Linked DNA regions of Cohnella herbarum. Each later gene encodes a partner of the first gene's protein in a complex. Links are inferred from orthologs where the notes say so. Each region holds a gene or a part of one and is shown on either strand. Other genes may lie near its edges.

What was found. The genes of interacting proteins can lie anywhere in the genome.
Region 2: the proteins of uvrA (region 1) and mfd are in contact, whole or in part, in a crystal structure (PDB 4DFC), measured with the Escherichia coli proteins. The link is inferred for Cohnella herbarum from one-to-one orthologs.

The regions. Positions count from the first base shown.
Region 1 is NZ_CP051680.1:4,587,246-4,595,721, forward strand. Bases 2,504-5,873 are described here. They hold uvrA (excinuclease ABC subunit UvrA), read right to left. Parts: upstream 5,563-5,873; coding sequence 2,704-5,562; downstream 2,504-2,703. Other genes in these bases: HH215_RS19590 (hypothetical protein), read right to left, coding at 2,504-2,678; HH215_RS19600 (diaminopimelate dehydrogenase), read right to left, coding at 5,707-5,873. In the rest of the region: ilvB (biosynthetic-type acetolactate synthase large subunit), read left to right, coding at 1-1,717; ilvN (acetolactate synthase small subunit), read left to right, coding at 1,714-2,211; more of HH215_RS19590, read right to left, coding at 2,454-2,503; more of HH215_RS19600, read right to left, coding at 5,874-6,690; excinuclease ABC subunit UvrB, read right to left, coding at 6,957-8,476. UniProt on the Escherichia coli protein: The UvrABC repair system catalyzes the recognition and processing of DNA lesions. UvrA is an ATPase and a DNA-binding protein. A damage recognition complex composed of 2 UvrA and 2 UvrB subunits scans DNA for abnormalities.
Region 2 is NZ_CP051680.1:5,478,507-5,485,145, reverse strand. The notes cover bases 2,553-6,639. They hold mfd (transcription-repair coupling factor), read right to left. Parts: upstream 6,275-6,639; coding sequence 2,753-6,274; downstream 2,553-2,752. Other genes in these bases: HH215_RS23380 (anti-sigma-F factor Fin family protein), read right to left, coding at 6,476-6,639; HH215_RS23390 (peptidylprolyl isomerase), read right to left, coding at 2,553-2,766. Outside these bases: HH215_RS23400 (urea amidolyase associated protein UAAP2), read right to left, coding at 1-494; HH215_RS23395 (urea amidolyase associated protein UAAP1), read right to left, coding at 528-1,253; more of HH215_RS23390, read right to left, coding at 1,666-2,552. UniProt on the Escherichia coli protein: Couples transcription and DNA repair by recognizing RNA polymerase (RNAP) stalled at DNA lesions. Mediates ATP-dependent release of RNAP and its truncated transcript from the DNA, and recruitment of nucleotide excision repair machinery to the damaged site.

The sequences.
Region 1 (8,476 bases):
TCTACTAAAGCAAGATGCCTATATTACGGGTTCGGAAATTTTGTTGCGCATGCTGTTGTTGGAGGGCGTCGATTGCGTCTTCGGTTATCCCGGAGGAGCCGTTCTCTATATTTACGATGCCATGCACGATAATCCGGACTTTCGCCATATCCTCACCAGGCATGAACAAGGCGCTATTCACGCGGCAGACGGATATGCCAGATCAACCGGTAAAACTGGGGTATGCATTGCCACTTCAGGTCCCGGAGCAACCAACTTGGTCACGGGGATCGCGACGGCCTATATGGATTCCGTACCGTTAGTCGTCATTACGGGAAATGTCGCAACGGACTTAATCGGTACCGATTCTTTCCAAGAGGCCGATATCGTCGGGATTACCCAGCCGATTACGAAGCACAACTTCTTCGTCCGCAGAGTCGAGGATTTGGCCAGAACGATTCGCCAGGCTTTCCGCATTGCCCAGACCGGCCGCAAGGGGCCCGTTCTCGTCGATATTCCGAAAGACGTATCCGCCGCATGGACGACATTCTCCTATCCCGAACATATTGAAACGCGAAATCCGATACTGCCGGATGAAAGCCTTGTTCACTCGCAAATCGACGCGCTTCTGGCGGCTATTCATTCGGCGGAAAAACCCCTGATCCTGTCCGGCGGCGGAGTCGTGTCCTCCGGAGCATCGGAAGCGTTGATCGAATTCGTTAACGGGACGGGAATTCCGATCGTCACCACTTTACTCGGTCTAGGCGGGTACCCTAGCGACTCGCGGCTGTGGTTGGGAATGCCCGGCATGCACGGCAGCTATGCAGCCAATCAGGCGCTTATCCACTGCGATCTACTCCTCTCGATAGGAGCAAGATTCGATGACCGGGTCACGATGAAACTGGATCGGTTTGCCCCGAATGCCCGCATTGCCCACATCGACATCGATGCAGCCGAGATCGGAAAGTTAGTTCCGACGTTGATCCCCATATGCGGGGATGCGAAGGAAATTCTATTGAAGATCAATCAACAGCTAGAGCGAATTCGTCGTCACCTTTCCGAAAAACAAGGCTGGATAAACGATCTCATGGCGATGAAGAGGGACTTCCCACTGGCCTATGAGGATTCCGAGGAGGTACTGAAGCCGCAGTATGTCGTGGAGATGATTTCGCGTACGACGAACGGGGAAGCGATCATCACGACCGACGTCGGTCAGCATCAAATGTGGGCCGCGCAGTTTTACCGGTATAAGCATCCCCGATCGTTGATAACTTCCGGCGGTTTAGGAACGATGGGATTCGGTTTTCCCTCGGCGATCGGCGCGCAGGTTGGTAATCCGGGCAAAATCGTCGTATCGATTAATGGGGACGGAGGCATGCAAATGTGCGCGCAGGAGCTGGCCATATGCGCGATTCACCGCATTCCGGTCAAGATCGTCATCCTGAATAACGAAACGCTGGGTATGATCAAGCAATGGCAGGAGCTCATTCACGCGAAACGTTACAGCCATATCGACTTGTCCGGCAGCCCCGATTTCGTTAAATTGGCTGAAGCCTACGGGGTTCCGGCTGGAAGGGCGACGAACAAAGCCGAGGCCGAGCTTCTATGGCAAGAAGCTCTTGATACGCCGGGCCCTTTCCTGATCGACTTCGCGATCTCGAAGGATGAGCTCGTATTCCCGATGGTTCCTCACGGGTCGGGGTTGCAGGATATGATTCTGGGAGGAAACAAGTCATGAAATCCGACAAGCAGCATATAGCGGTTATCGTACGCGACGACCCCGGAGTGCTTCAGCGCGTATCCGGCTTATTTTCCAGACGAAGCTATAACATTGACAGCATTACGGTCGGGGCTTCGGAGATAGAGAACCTGTCTCGAATGACCGTGGTCGCGAACGGGGACTCTCGTCAAATTTTGCAGCTATGCAATCAGCTACGCAAGCTGATCGATGTCATTCATGTGGAGCATCTAGAGGACAGACCTACCGTCGCTAGAGAGCTGTTGCTAGTTAAAGTAATCTATGAACAGGCAACCAAAGCGGAATTAAACGATCTAATAAACACTTTTCGTTGTTCCGTCATCGACGTCAGCTTGCAGTCCGTTATCGTTCAAGCGATCGGAGATCGGGAGAAAAACGATGCTTTTCTTCAGCTTATTCGGCCTTACGGTATCTTGGAAATCACCCGAACCGGGGAAACGGCGATGGCTAGGGGCTCAGAGCAATCGCATTAGACTGGCTATGAGAACGAGTACGCTTAACGGTTAAACCCCACTATAATTCGTTGCTAAAACAACCCAATTTTAACTTATGTCTACAGTTCGTTGATTGATCGTTCTTTGCCGATTGAAAATGGCTATTCTGACCGGTATATAGCTTTTGCGACAACCAGCATTCGAGAGTTATTTACTAACGGCGGCCATGGCCGTTATTTCGACGAAAACAATTGCTTAATAATTGACGGAACTGAGCGCCGTTATTTGAGCTCAAAAGGCATGTTTTCATTGGAGAATACTAAAATAAGAGCGCCCAGTTCCGTTAGATTTTGAAAAGCGCCTTTATGAGCAAAATAACGGCGCTCAGCTCCGTTAGAATGAAACTTACGCACTGCGCTGAACAATGAGCAACTCCTAATGCGAAAGCCCTGGCTAAGGGATAATGATCTGTTGAAAAAAAAGGAGGACCGGATGATCATCGTCATCCGGTCCTCCTCCTAATTCTATGGTTTAAACTTTCGCGAGCGCCGCTTCCGTTCTTGCCCGGTCTCTTTCCAGAACGGGACCGAGATACTTGCCCGTGTAGGAGTTTTTAACCTTGGACACTTCTTCGGGCGTACCCGTGGCCACGATCGTTCCGCCCCCGCTGCCGCCTTCGGGGCCCAAGTCTACAATATAATCGGCCGTCTTAATGACGTCCAGGTTATGCTCAATAACGAGCACGCTTTCCCCTGAGTCAACCAGTCTGTGCAACACTTGCAACAAACGATCGATGTCGTCGACATGGAGACCGGTCGTAGGCTCGTCGAGAATGTACAGCATCTTGCCCGTGCTGCGACGATACAGTTCCGCCGCCAGCTTCACCCGCTGCGCTTCGCCGCCTGACAACGTCGTGGCCGGCTGCCCCAGGTTCATATAGCCAAGACCGACGTCCATGAGGGTCTGCATCTTCCGGTGGATTCGCGGAATGTTCACGAAGAACTCGGTTGCATCCTCGATCGTCATCTCCAGCACTTCGGCAATGCTCTTGCCTTTATATTTCACTTCTAACGTCTCGCGATTGTATCTCTTGCCCTTGCAGATCTCGCACGGGACGTATACGTCCGGCAGAAAGTGCATCTCGATCTTGATGATTCCGTCGCCTTTACAGGCTTCGCAGCGGCCGCCTTTGACGTTAAAGCTGAAGCGGCCTTTCTTATAGCCGCGCACCTTAGACTCGTTCGTTATCGCGTATACGTCGCGAATATCGTCGAACACTCCGGTGTAGGTCGCGGGATTGGAACGAGGAGTTCTTCCGATCGGCGATTGGTCGATGTCGATGACCTTCTCCAAGTGCTCCAGCCCGTTCATCTCTTTATAAGCGCCCGGACGCGTCTTGGCTCTATTCAGATCGCGCGCCAACGTCTTATACAGGATTTCGTTGACCAACGTGGATTTACCCGAGCCCGAAACGCCCGTTACGGCCGTAAATACGCCCAGCGGGAACTTGGTGTTCAAGTTCTTGAGGTTGTTTTCCTTGGCGCCCTTGATCTCGATCCAATTGCCGTTCGGTTTGCGCCTCTCCTGAGGCACGGGGATAAACTTCCGTCCGCTGAGATAAGCTCCGGTTAACGATTTCTCGTCCGCCATGACTTGCTGCGGCGTCCCTTCGGACATAATCGTACCGCCGTGAATTCCCGCTCCCGGGCCGATATCGATAATCCAATCCGCCGCCATCATCGTATCCTCGTCATGTTCGACGACGATAAGCGTGTTGCCTAAATCGCGCATATGATTAAGAGTTTGAATAAGTCTGTCGTTATCCCGTTGATGGAGTCCAATACTAGGCTCATCCAAAATATACAAGACACCCATCAGACTCGAGCCGATCTGCGTCGCCAATCTTATTCGCTGGGCTTCTCCGCCGGATAACGTGCCCGCCGCCCTGGACAAGGTCAAATATTCCAAGCCCACGTTCACGAGGAAGCCGAGACGATTATTGATCTCCTTCAAGATCAGGTTGGCGATAGCCAGTTCCTTCTCGTTAAGCTCAAGGCCGGAGAAGAACCTCTGCGCCTCGCCGATGGACAACGAAGTGACGTAAGAGATGTTTTCCTTGCCGATCGTTACGGCCAAAGATTCCTTCTTCAGACGGTGGCCTTTGCATTTCGCGCACGGCTTCGCGCCCATGTAAACCTCGATGAACTCGCGAATGCCTTCGGAGCCCGTTTCCCGGTACCGACGTTCCAAATTGTTAACGACGCCCTCGAACGGAACTTGCGCGTCGCGCGTATGACCGAACTCGTTCTCGTAACGGAAGCGAATTCTCTCGCCGCCCGTGCCGTATAGAATGATCTGCATGTGCTTGTCGGACAATTGTTCGACCGGCACGTCGGTCGGAATGCCGAAATGCGCGCATACGGCCGCTAGAAATTGCGGGTAGTAATTGGACGTGCTCCCCGCCCAAGCCTCGAATGCGCCGTCTTCTATGCTCTTCGAGTGATCCGGTATCAGCAGCTCCGGGTCGACGACCATCTTCACGCCAAGACCGTCGCATTCCGGACAAGCCCCGTAGGGCGAGTTAAACGAGAACATGCGCGGGGCAAGCTCGTCGATAGAGAAGCCGCATTCCGGACAAGCCAAATTGGAGTTGAACATGATCTCTTCCTTGTCGATAATATCGACAAGGATCTGGCCGCCCGAGAGCTTCAGTCCCGTTTCCAAAGAGTCGGCAAGCCGCGAAGCGACGTCATCCTTCACGACGATCCTATCTACGACGACTTCGATCGAATGCTTCTTGTTCTTCTCGAGCTCGATGGTTTCGGACAGATCGCGGATTTCTCCGTTCACGCGAACCCGCACGAAACCTTGCTTCTGGATATCTGCCAGCAGTTTCGTGTGTTCGCCTTTACGACCGTTAACGATAGGAGCTAAGATTTGCAGTCGCGTCCGCTCCGGATATTCCATAATCCTGTCGACCATCTGTTCTACGGTCTGGGACGTGATCTCGATCCCATGGTCCGGACAATGAGGCCGTCCAACGCGGGCGAACATCAACCGCAAATAATCGTATATTTCCGTTACCGTACCGACGGTAGAACGCGGATTGCGGCTTGTCGTCTTCTGGTCGATGGATATCGCCGGCGATAACCCGTCAATAGAGTCTACGTCGGGTTTATCCATCTGGCCAAGAAACTGACGCGCATAAGCGGACAAGGATTCCACGTAACGCCGTTGACCTTCCGCGTAGATCGTATCGAAAGCAAGCGAGGACTTGCCTGAACCAGAAAGCCCTGTTAGCACGACGAATTTATCCCGCGGTATCGTGACGTCGATATTTTTCAAATTATGGGCGCGCGCGCCCTTGATTATTATTTTCTCGTTAGCCAAAACGAAAAAGCCCCTTTCGCGACAACGCGGGGCCTCTTGGTAACATGCCCGCCGCAGTCGCACACGAAATAAGAATGTGTGTTCCCGTTCATTATACAGAACTGCGGCTGGTCATGCAAATGATTTGTAAATTACAGTCAAAGACTACAGAAGTTCCTTACGAAGCTGCTCCGGGGATTTCGGAGACAACAAGCCGTAAGGCACGTCGAATACGGTCTTCGCTCCGGTTTGGCCTGCTTGCGCCATACGATAAGCGGCACGGGCATACGCAACGAGAACGCTCGCCGTAAATTCCGGATTGCTGTCCAGCTTAAGGCTGAATTCGATTAATTGCGTGCTTCCGTTATTCGGACCGGTTTGCCCGCTCCGTATGACGTTCCCGCCATGCGGCATCGTTGAATGCTCCGCGCGAAGCACTTCATCGCTCACGAAGTGAACGACGGTTTCGTAGTCCGCGAAATAGTTCGGCATGTTCTTGATTTCGTTCGCAACCGCTTCGGCATCGGCGCCTTCTTGCAACACAACGAAACATTCCCGCAAATGTTTCTCGCGAGTCGTCAATTGAGGGTTGCTCCCGCTGCGTACGCGTTCTACGGCAGCATCGTGAGGAATCGTGTACTGAATGCCGTTGCTTACGCCTTCTACCCGACGGATCGCATCGGAATGGCCTTGGCTGACGCCTTTGCCCCAGAACGTATACTCTTTGCCTTCCGGAAGAACGGCTTCCGCCAGCAAACGGTTCAAGGAGAACAAGCCCGGATCCCAACCGGTCGAGATCACGCTTACGTTGCCGTTCGTTTGCGCGGCATCGTCCACTTTATTGAAGTATTCCGGGATTAACGCGTGCGTATCGAAGCTATCTACGGTATGGAAATGCTTGGCCAAAGCAGGACCTTGCTCCGGCAAATCCTTCGCGGAGCCTCCGCACAGGATCATGACGTCTATTTTACCTTTGTATTGCTCGATATCCGAGATGGATACCATCGGAGTTCCCGCTTCGATCGCTTCCGGATTGCGACGCGTGAAAATCGCTTCGAGTTCCATGTCCGGATTTTGGCGGATCGCCGACTCCACCCCGCGACCCAAATTTCCGTAACCGACTATGCCTACCGAGATCGTTTTACTCAATTTCGTCTTCCTCCTAATAATGTGCAATTATCGCATCCTTAGAATGCGTTCTATAACCATCAAATACGAAAATCTGATTCCCTATATAACGACACTCAACTATTTTACATCAAGTGAGGTACGCGCAAAAGCTTATTTTTTGTTATCATTCTACAAAAAGTTTGCATTAATTTTATCTAAAACATATATAAATGAAAAAATTTGTAATGAAGCGCACGAAAAACTCCGGAGCGCTAATCGTCACTCCGGAGCCTCGCAAAAATGTGTTACAAACTAGCCTTCAATTCAAGCAACGCATCGCGCAGCTCCGCGGCGCGTTCGAACTGCAAACTCTTCGCCGCTTCCTTCATCTCGAATTCCAGGCGCTCGACCATCGACGCGCGCTCCTTCTTCGATAGCTTGCTGAGATCCTCTGCTCCCGATAAGTAAGTACTCTTCGACTCCGCGGCTTTCGTTGCTTCGATGAGGTCGCGAACCTTCTTAACGATGGTCTGCGGCGTAATGCCATGTTGCTCGTTATAGGCCAACTGTATCGTCCGGCGGCGATCCGTCTCGCCGATCGCCTTCTCCATGGAATCCGTCATTTTGTCGCCGTACATAATAACCCTGCCGCTCGCGTTACGCGCCGCGCGTCCGATTGTCTGGATCAATGACCTCTCCGAGCGCAAGAACCCTTCCTTGTCGGCATCCAATATCGCGACCAAAGAAACCTCTGGTAGATCGAGACCTTCCCTAAGCAGGTTAATCCCGATCAATACATCGAATACGCCAAGCCGAAGATCGCGCAGGATCGCCATCCGCTCCAACGTCTTGATATCGGAATGAAGGTAACGAACTTTAATGCCGACTTCCTTCATGTAATCGGTTAGGTCCTCGGACATCTTCTTCGTTAATGTCGTCACGAGTACCCTTTCGTCCTTGGAGATCCGGTCGCGAATCTCGCCGAGCAGATCGTCGATCTGTCCTTTGGTCGGACGGATCTCGATGATCGGATCGATCAGTCCCGTCGGACGAATGATTTGCTCCACTACCGTCGGACAGTGCTCCAGCTCATACGGTCCCGGCGTCGCGGAAACGAATACGAGCTGTTTCGCCTTCTCCTCAAACTCTTCGAACCTCAGGGGCCGATTGTCCTTCGCGGAAGGTAGCCGGAAGCCGTGATCTACGAGAACCGATTTACGCGCTTGGTCACCGTTGTACATCGCCCGCAATTGCGGTAAAGTCACGTGCGACTCATCGATGACGATCATGTAATCGTCCGGGAAGAAGTCCATCAGCGTATAAGGCGTCGCCCCGCGTTCGCGGAACGTCATCGGGCCCGAATAGTTCTCGATCCCCGAGCAGAAACCCATCTCGGACATCATCTCCAGATCGTATCGCGTACGTTGCTCCAGCCGCTGTGCTTCCAGAAGCTTACCCGCGTCCCGAAGCTCGACAAGCCTTTCTTCCAATTCCCGCTCGATGTTCACGAGCGCCCGCTTCATCTTCTCTTCTCCCGTCACGAAGTGAGACCCCGGGAAAACGATCACGTGATCCCGCTGTCCGGTGATCTCGCCCGTGAGCACGTCGATCTCCGTAATCCGCTCGATCTCGTCGCCGAACATCTCGACGCGGATCGCCGAATCGCTGCGAGATACTGGGAAAATCTCGATGACGTCCCCGCGCACGCGGAAGGTTCCCCGCACGAAGTTCAAATCGTTGCGTTCGTATTGGATATCGATAAGCTTATGAAGAATGGCGTTCCTCGACTTCTCCATGCCAACTCTTAGACTTAAGCGCAAATCCC
Region 2 (6,639 bases), 890 kb from region 1 along the record:
TCCGGCGTGACCGGAACGTTCATGAAGAAGTTAATGTTCGGCGCCAAATTACGCTTGGAGTATTTACCTCCTTCCGCGTGATTCGCCAGTTGAAGCATAAAAGTATCGCGGCAATTGTGCATGTGCAGCTTCTCATGGGCGTAGCGCACGGTGTTGCTCTGCGCCGAGCAAGCACCGCCCAACGTATCATGGCGGCCGCACGTATCCGCGACGATCGTCAGCAGCTCTTTGCCCGATTCCGCCCGCAGCACGGAGCCGGCCGACAAGTAGATGTTGCGCTGACCCGTTATCGTGCGAACGGCGCTATAGTGATCCTCCGGATTGTCCGCATCGTAGAAAAGCGTATCCGCAGCTTGATTCCCCTCCAGATCGACGATCCGCAGCACTTGCCCCGGATTTAGCTCCCGCATCCAACCGTTCCCCGCAAGGACGACTTCGTCGTAGACGGCGGATTCAGGTTGTCGCGAACTTTCGACTCGATTAAATACGGCCATGGATAATTCCTCCCAGAAAGTATGGATTGCTCGCTATCGGCCTTGCAGCGCGTAATATTCCCATGTGTTCTCATAAGCGCGTCGATTCTCCGGACGAAAGCCGACGCAGTAATCGTCGTAGCCGACCGCCCCTTCCGACGGCAGCACCTCCAATTTCACCGGCACCGAAGGATAAATCGTTCTCGGATCGAGCGGATTCGGGGTGTTCGACAGCACGAGCACGACATCCATTTCGGTTCGAAGCGTAACGGTGGAGTTCGGGAGGCAGTGCCCCGTATCGTAGTGCAATTCTCCCGTTTCGTCGCAATACACCTTCGAGAACAAATTCACGTTGGGCATGAGATCGCGCACGCCGAGTCCGCATCGCACGAGTTCGACGGCCAGATTGTCCCGACCGCTCCGCAACCAATCGTTCCGCGTTTCCTGATACGTAGTTACTCCGTATTTCGCATCCGTCTCCTCCCGGGTCGTGTAACCCGAAATCGTATCGTGCCAGCCCAAGCTATCCTCCACGATAGCCGCGAGCACCCTCCCGTTATCGCTCATAAGCGTATGCCCCCTTGTCAGATGCGCGGTGTACTGCGCCTTCAGAGTATCCGGCATATTGTAGCGCTCGGTTAGATCGTCCGCGTTATAGAGCAATACGGAGACGTTAGCCCCTGCTCCTAACGCCGTGAAGCGTAGCCGTTTGCCTCTGCCGATCTTGCCCGACCATTTCCCTCCCGGTCGGATGGAAACGCTCCAGTCGTTGTTTTCCATTCGAATCGCTCCTTTTTTAGATTCAAACCTGATCTTGGGTAAATAAAAAGGAGACATCACAAGACGATTGTCTTGATGATATCTCCCAGGTTTTTATCCTTCCGTGTCGCCCCCGCGCTCGGGAACGGTTTACTCTCGGACCAGCCCGGTAATCGAGTCTCCGGCGGAACCCTAGTAAACTTAGTATTAAGTTGTGTAACTAAACATAACATATCACGAGCGATTATCTTCGTCAATCCTGATTATTTGAATTTTTGGTCGCTTTTTTATTCAATAATCAATTTTTATGTTAGTTTATATTACATAATTGGATGATTAATTCGGCAGAAAAGCTGCATATAAAAAAAGACGCGCCCGGAATCCTTCGATCGCTTGATCGGAATTCCGGAACACGTCTTCGATTAGGGTTGCCTTACTTCGCTCCTGCCGACGCGCTTGGCGACGCGCTTGGCGATGCGCTTGGCGATGACGAAGGAGAAGCACTAGGAGATGCGCTAGGAGAACCCGATGCGCTAGGCGTCGGTTCTTGCGGCAACGTCACCTTGATTTCAAGCTTGTCCTGTTCTGCGGTCAAGAACTCGTTCAATTTCGTCGATGCAACGGCTGTCTTGATCTCGTCTTTGTCGGTCTCCTTAAGCTTATCGTAAGCCGTCGCTTCGCGACTCTCAACTTTCATGACGTGATAGCCGAATTGCGTTTTGACCGGTTCGCCGATAACGCCGATTTCTTGCGTGTTGGCCGCTTCCTTGAATTCCGGAACCCAGCCCTTCGCGGTTTGCTTCTCGTAAAGTCCGCCTTTATCTTTAGAGCCGTCATCCGTCGAATACTCCTTCGCCAGAGCCGCCCAGTCCTCGTTCGTTTCCAATTTCGTTTTGACCTCTTTGGCCAACTTCAACGCGTCTTCTTCGGATTTCAATTCCGCGCCGGTGTTCGGATCGACCGTACCGATCAGAATATGACGAACGGTAACTACGTTATAGTCCGTAGGAGCTTTCTCATACTCCGCTTTGATTTCTTCTTCCTTAACCGTCGGCTTCAGCTCTTCGCCTTTAGCCCCGTAGAAGGATTGGAATGCTGCGAGGTCCTTATACTGCGCGACCGCTTCTTTCACGGATAGATCTCCGTCATCCATAAGCTTCTTCAATGACGCATCCGTTTTTCTTGCATCTTCAAGCTGCTTTTTGAACGAATCCGCCGCCGTCTGAGCTTTCTTGTCCTCCTCCTTGGAGATATCCTTGATAAGGACTTTGCTCACGATATACTGCTTAACGAATTGTTCTTTGATTTGCGGAATCGACATGTACATCGCCGCTTGAGGATTCATGATCGATTGGAACGTCGCGTATTTGTTGAATTCTTTTTCTGTGACTTCTCCGCCCTTATACGTTGCGATAACGGTGGCACCAGCCCCCTTGTCGTTCTTACCGCAAGCGGATATTAGTGCGACGAGCATGACCAATGCCAGCGTCAACATTGACAACCGGCGGTATGGCATGCGATTACGGTGCAACATCCTGTAGTTCCCCCTTTGATTTTGTCGCTTCTTTGTATTGTACCAGAAAATCCTCCACGAGCGCTAATAAGGCATTCTCGTCCATCCCTCTTACCTTGAAGCGAATAAGCAATTGCTGCTCGGTGAAAGCCGTGACCATGCGCCCTTGCATCTTAGCTTCCAACGCTTTAAGCTTGCTCACTTCCACGTCGGCCCGACGTCGCTCTTCCAGCTTAAGCGTCAATTCGTCTCCTCGCCGGACAATGGATTCGATGCCGTATTTGCGTCCGTACACTTTTAGTCTAGCCACCGTCATTAAGTTAAGCACGGCTTTAGGCGGTTCTCCGAAACGGTCTACCAGCTCTTCGAACAAATCTTCGACGTCTTCGAGCGACGTTGCCGTCGCGACCTTCTTGTAGATCTCGATTTTCTGTATGCTATCGTAAATATATTCAGGAGGCAAATACGCGTCCACGCCCAAATCCAACTGGGTATTGACCGGCTGAGGCGGAAGAACGACGCCCCCCATCTCTAGCTTGCGGCTTTGAATTTCTTCCGCGAGCATCTGAGAATACAGGTCAAAGCCGACGGATGCGATAAAGCCATGCTGCTCGGCGCCGAGCAAATTGCCCGCTCCGCGGATCGATAGATCGCGCATGGCAATCTTGAAGCCGGAGCCGAGCTCCGTAAATTCCTTGATCGATTGCAGACGTTTCTCCGCAACCTCCGTCAACACCTTGTCCCGCTGATACGTAAAGTACGCATACGCGATCCGATTCGAACGTCCTACGCGTCCCCGAAGCTGATACAACTGAGATAGACCCATTCGATCCGCATCGTGCACGAGCAACGTATTGACGTTCGGGATATCTACTCCGGTCTCGATAATGCTCGTGCTAACCAAGACGTCGTATTCGCCGTCCAAGAAGTCCAGAATCGTTCTCTCCAGCTCCTGCTCCGACATCTGCCCATGAGCGACGGCAACGCGGGCATCCGGAACGAGCGCGCTAATCTGCTCGGCCATCTGGTAGATGCCTTGAACCCGGTTAAACAAATAATAAACTTGACCGTCCCGCGCGAGCTCCCGTTCCACCGCTTCCCTAACGAGCGTAGGGCTATATTCGACCACGTAGGTTTGCACCGGAAAACGATTTTCCGGCGGCGTCTCGATGACCGACAAATCCCTAACGCCCAGCATGGACATATGAAGCGTACGCGGAATAGGCGTGGCCGTAAGCGTCAGCACGTCCACGTTCGTCTTGATCTTCTTCAGCTTTTCCTTATGGGTTACGCCGAAACGCTGCTCTTCGTCCACGACAAGAAGCCCCAGCTCCTTGAATACGATATCTTGGGAGAGCAGGCGATGCGTACCGATTACAACATCTACCGTACCGGCCTTTAGACCCTTGATCGCTTCCGCCTGTTCCTTGCGCGACCGGAATCGGCTTAACACCTTGATATTAAAAGGATACCCGGAGAACCTCTCCCGGAAGGTTTCATAGTGCTGCTGCGCTAGAATCGTAGTCGGAACAAGCACAGCGACCTGCTTGCCCTCGATAGCGGCTTTGAATGCCGCGCGAATAGCAACCTCCGTCTTGCCGTAACCGACATCTCCGCAAAGCAACCGGTCCATCGGGCGAGGAGTTTGCATGTCTTCTTTGATTTCCTTGATGGCTCGTAGCTGATCCGCCGTTTCGTCGTAAGGGAACATCTCCTCGAACTCTTGCTGGTAGGGAGTGTCCTCCCCAAAGCCGAAGCCCGTCGTCGCCTGCCGTTCCGCATACAGCTTAATCAGATCGTCGGCGATGTCTTGCACCGAGGAGCGAACCTTCGACTTAACCCGATTCCAATCCGCTCCGCCGAGCTTGCTGACCTTGGGTTCCTTTTCCTCGTTGCCGACGTACTTCTGAATGAGGTCGAATTGCTCTACGGGTACCGAAAGACGGTCTCCTCCCGCGTAAACGATATGAAGATAGTCTTTGTGTATTCCGCCGACTTCGAGGGTTCCGATGCCGAGATATTTGCCCACCCCATGATTCTGATGGACGACGTAATCGCCGACCTTAAGCTCCGTATAGCTCTTGATCCGCTCCGCGTTGTCTAGGTGGCGATCTACCCTGCGGGCTTTGCGTTGCTTCTGGGTGAACATCTCGCCTTCCGTAATGACGACAAGCTTAATAGAAGGCAGCTCAAACCCGCTCTGCAGGTTCCCTTGCAGAATCTCCGGAGTTTCGATCTGATAGTCTTCGAGCACGCGTCTCATTCTCTCCGCGCGTTCCGCATTGCCCGCTAGCATCAAGATCCGGACTCCGCCCTTGCGCCAACGTTCCATCTCCGCCTTGAGCACGTTCATCTGACCGTGAAAATTTTGCATCGAGCGGCAGACGAAATTGATAATGTTCTGCGGCTGAGTATGGGGAATTTGGCGAACGAACAAGGACAGATACACCGTCTGGAAGCCTTTTGGATACAGCGCCTGTTCCGCGGAGACAGCCAGAACGAAGCCAGGCAATGACTTGCCCTGCTGCAGCAGATGGGTCGTCCATTCGGACTCGTCGCGTTCCAACTGCCGTGCGGTCTCGCCCAGCCTGTTCGGTTCATCCATTAAGAGAACCGCGTCCTTAGGAATATAGTCCAGCAGCGTTTGACGCTCCGGATATAGCAAAGACATGTACTTGTAAATTTCGGAAAAATAAACATTTTGTCGCAATAGCTCAATTTCCCGGGAAATTTCGGAGCTTAACCGCTCTTTCGCTTGCCTATCGGACATTTTCTCGAGTTGCTTATCGAGCAAATCGTGCGCATGTTGAGCCGCGTTCTGGAACCGCCTTTCCCCTGCGATCCATTCTCGGCTTGGCTGCACGGTATACGCTTCCAGCTTGTCGATCGACCTCTGATCCGCGGGATCGAACGTGCGAATCGAATCGATCTCATCGTCGAACCACTCGACGCGATAGGCGATTCCGGATGCAAGCGGGAAAAAATCCACGATTCCCCCGCGAACGCTCAGATGCCCCTTCTGCTCGACTCTATCTACGCGCTCGTAACCTAATTGGATCATTCCTCGCAGGAATTGATCCATAGGCAACGTATTGCCGACCTTCAGATCGATATGCGCTTCCGCCATCGTCTTCAGGTCGGGTTGGAACCTCCGAACCCCCGCGAACGGTACGACAATAACGCCGCGGAAGCCTTCCGCAAGCTTGAGAATAACTTCTAATCGGCGTGCCGACGTCTCCGGGCTCGAGATCGCCGTCTCCGCGGCAATTAATTCGTTGGCCGGATACAACAATACCTCTTCGGGAGAAAGGCACTCTTGTAGGTCATCCGCCATTTTCTGCGCCGAGAACATATTATGGGTAATTGCAAGAATAGGCCGTTGCAATTCCCTGTACAGTCCGGCAATAGCCGCTTGGCGCGCGGAACCGGACAAGCCAGCGACAAGCTGCTCCCGCATTCCGCCCTTCAAGCCTTGTATGACGCTAATTAAATCGGGATCGGTAACCAGCGATTGGATTAGCGGCTTCATGGCATTTCCCCTCTCAGATCACACGGGCCAGCCTACCGGATTTTACGTCAAACGGCACGGCGCGATGCGTCGGCTGGCTTGAAGTATCGTGGACGGGCAACCCGCTTCTACATAAGTAAATTTGCTCCGCAAAATCATGAAAAAAGCCCCGGCACATGCCAAGGACTCCTTAAGGAATGTCGGAACGTGATACATCCGCTTTCATTGCAATGGGTTGGACAACAAAGCCAACTCGGGGTTCGCATCCAATGTTTGGCTGCAATAATCGCAGATTACCCGTACGGTCACGTCCCCGTTGGAATTATACGCTATTATACGCTTTCGCTCTTCGGGGGTCAAGAAATGCAACCCGAGCCGGTATTCCG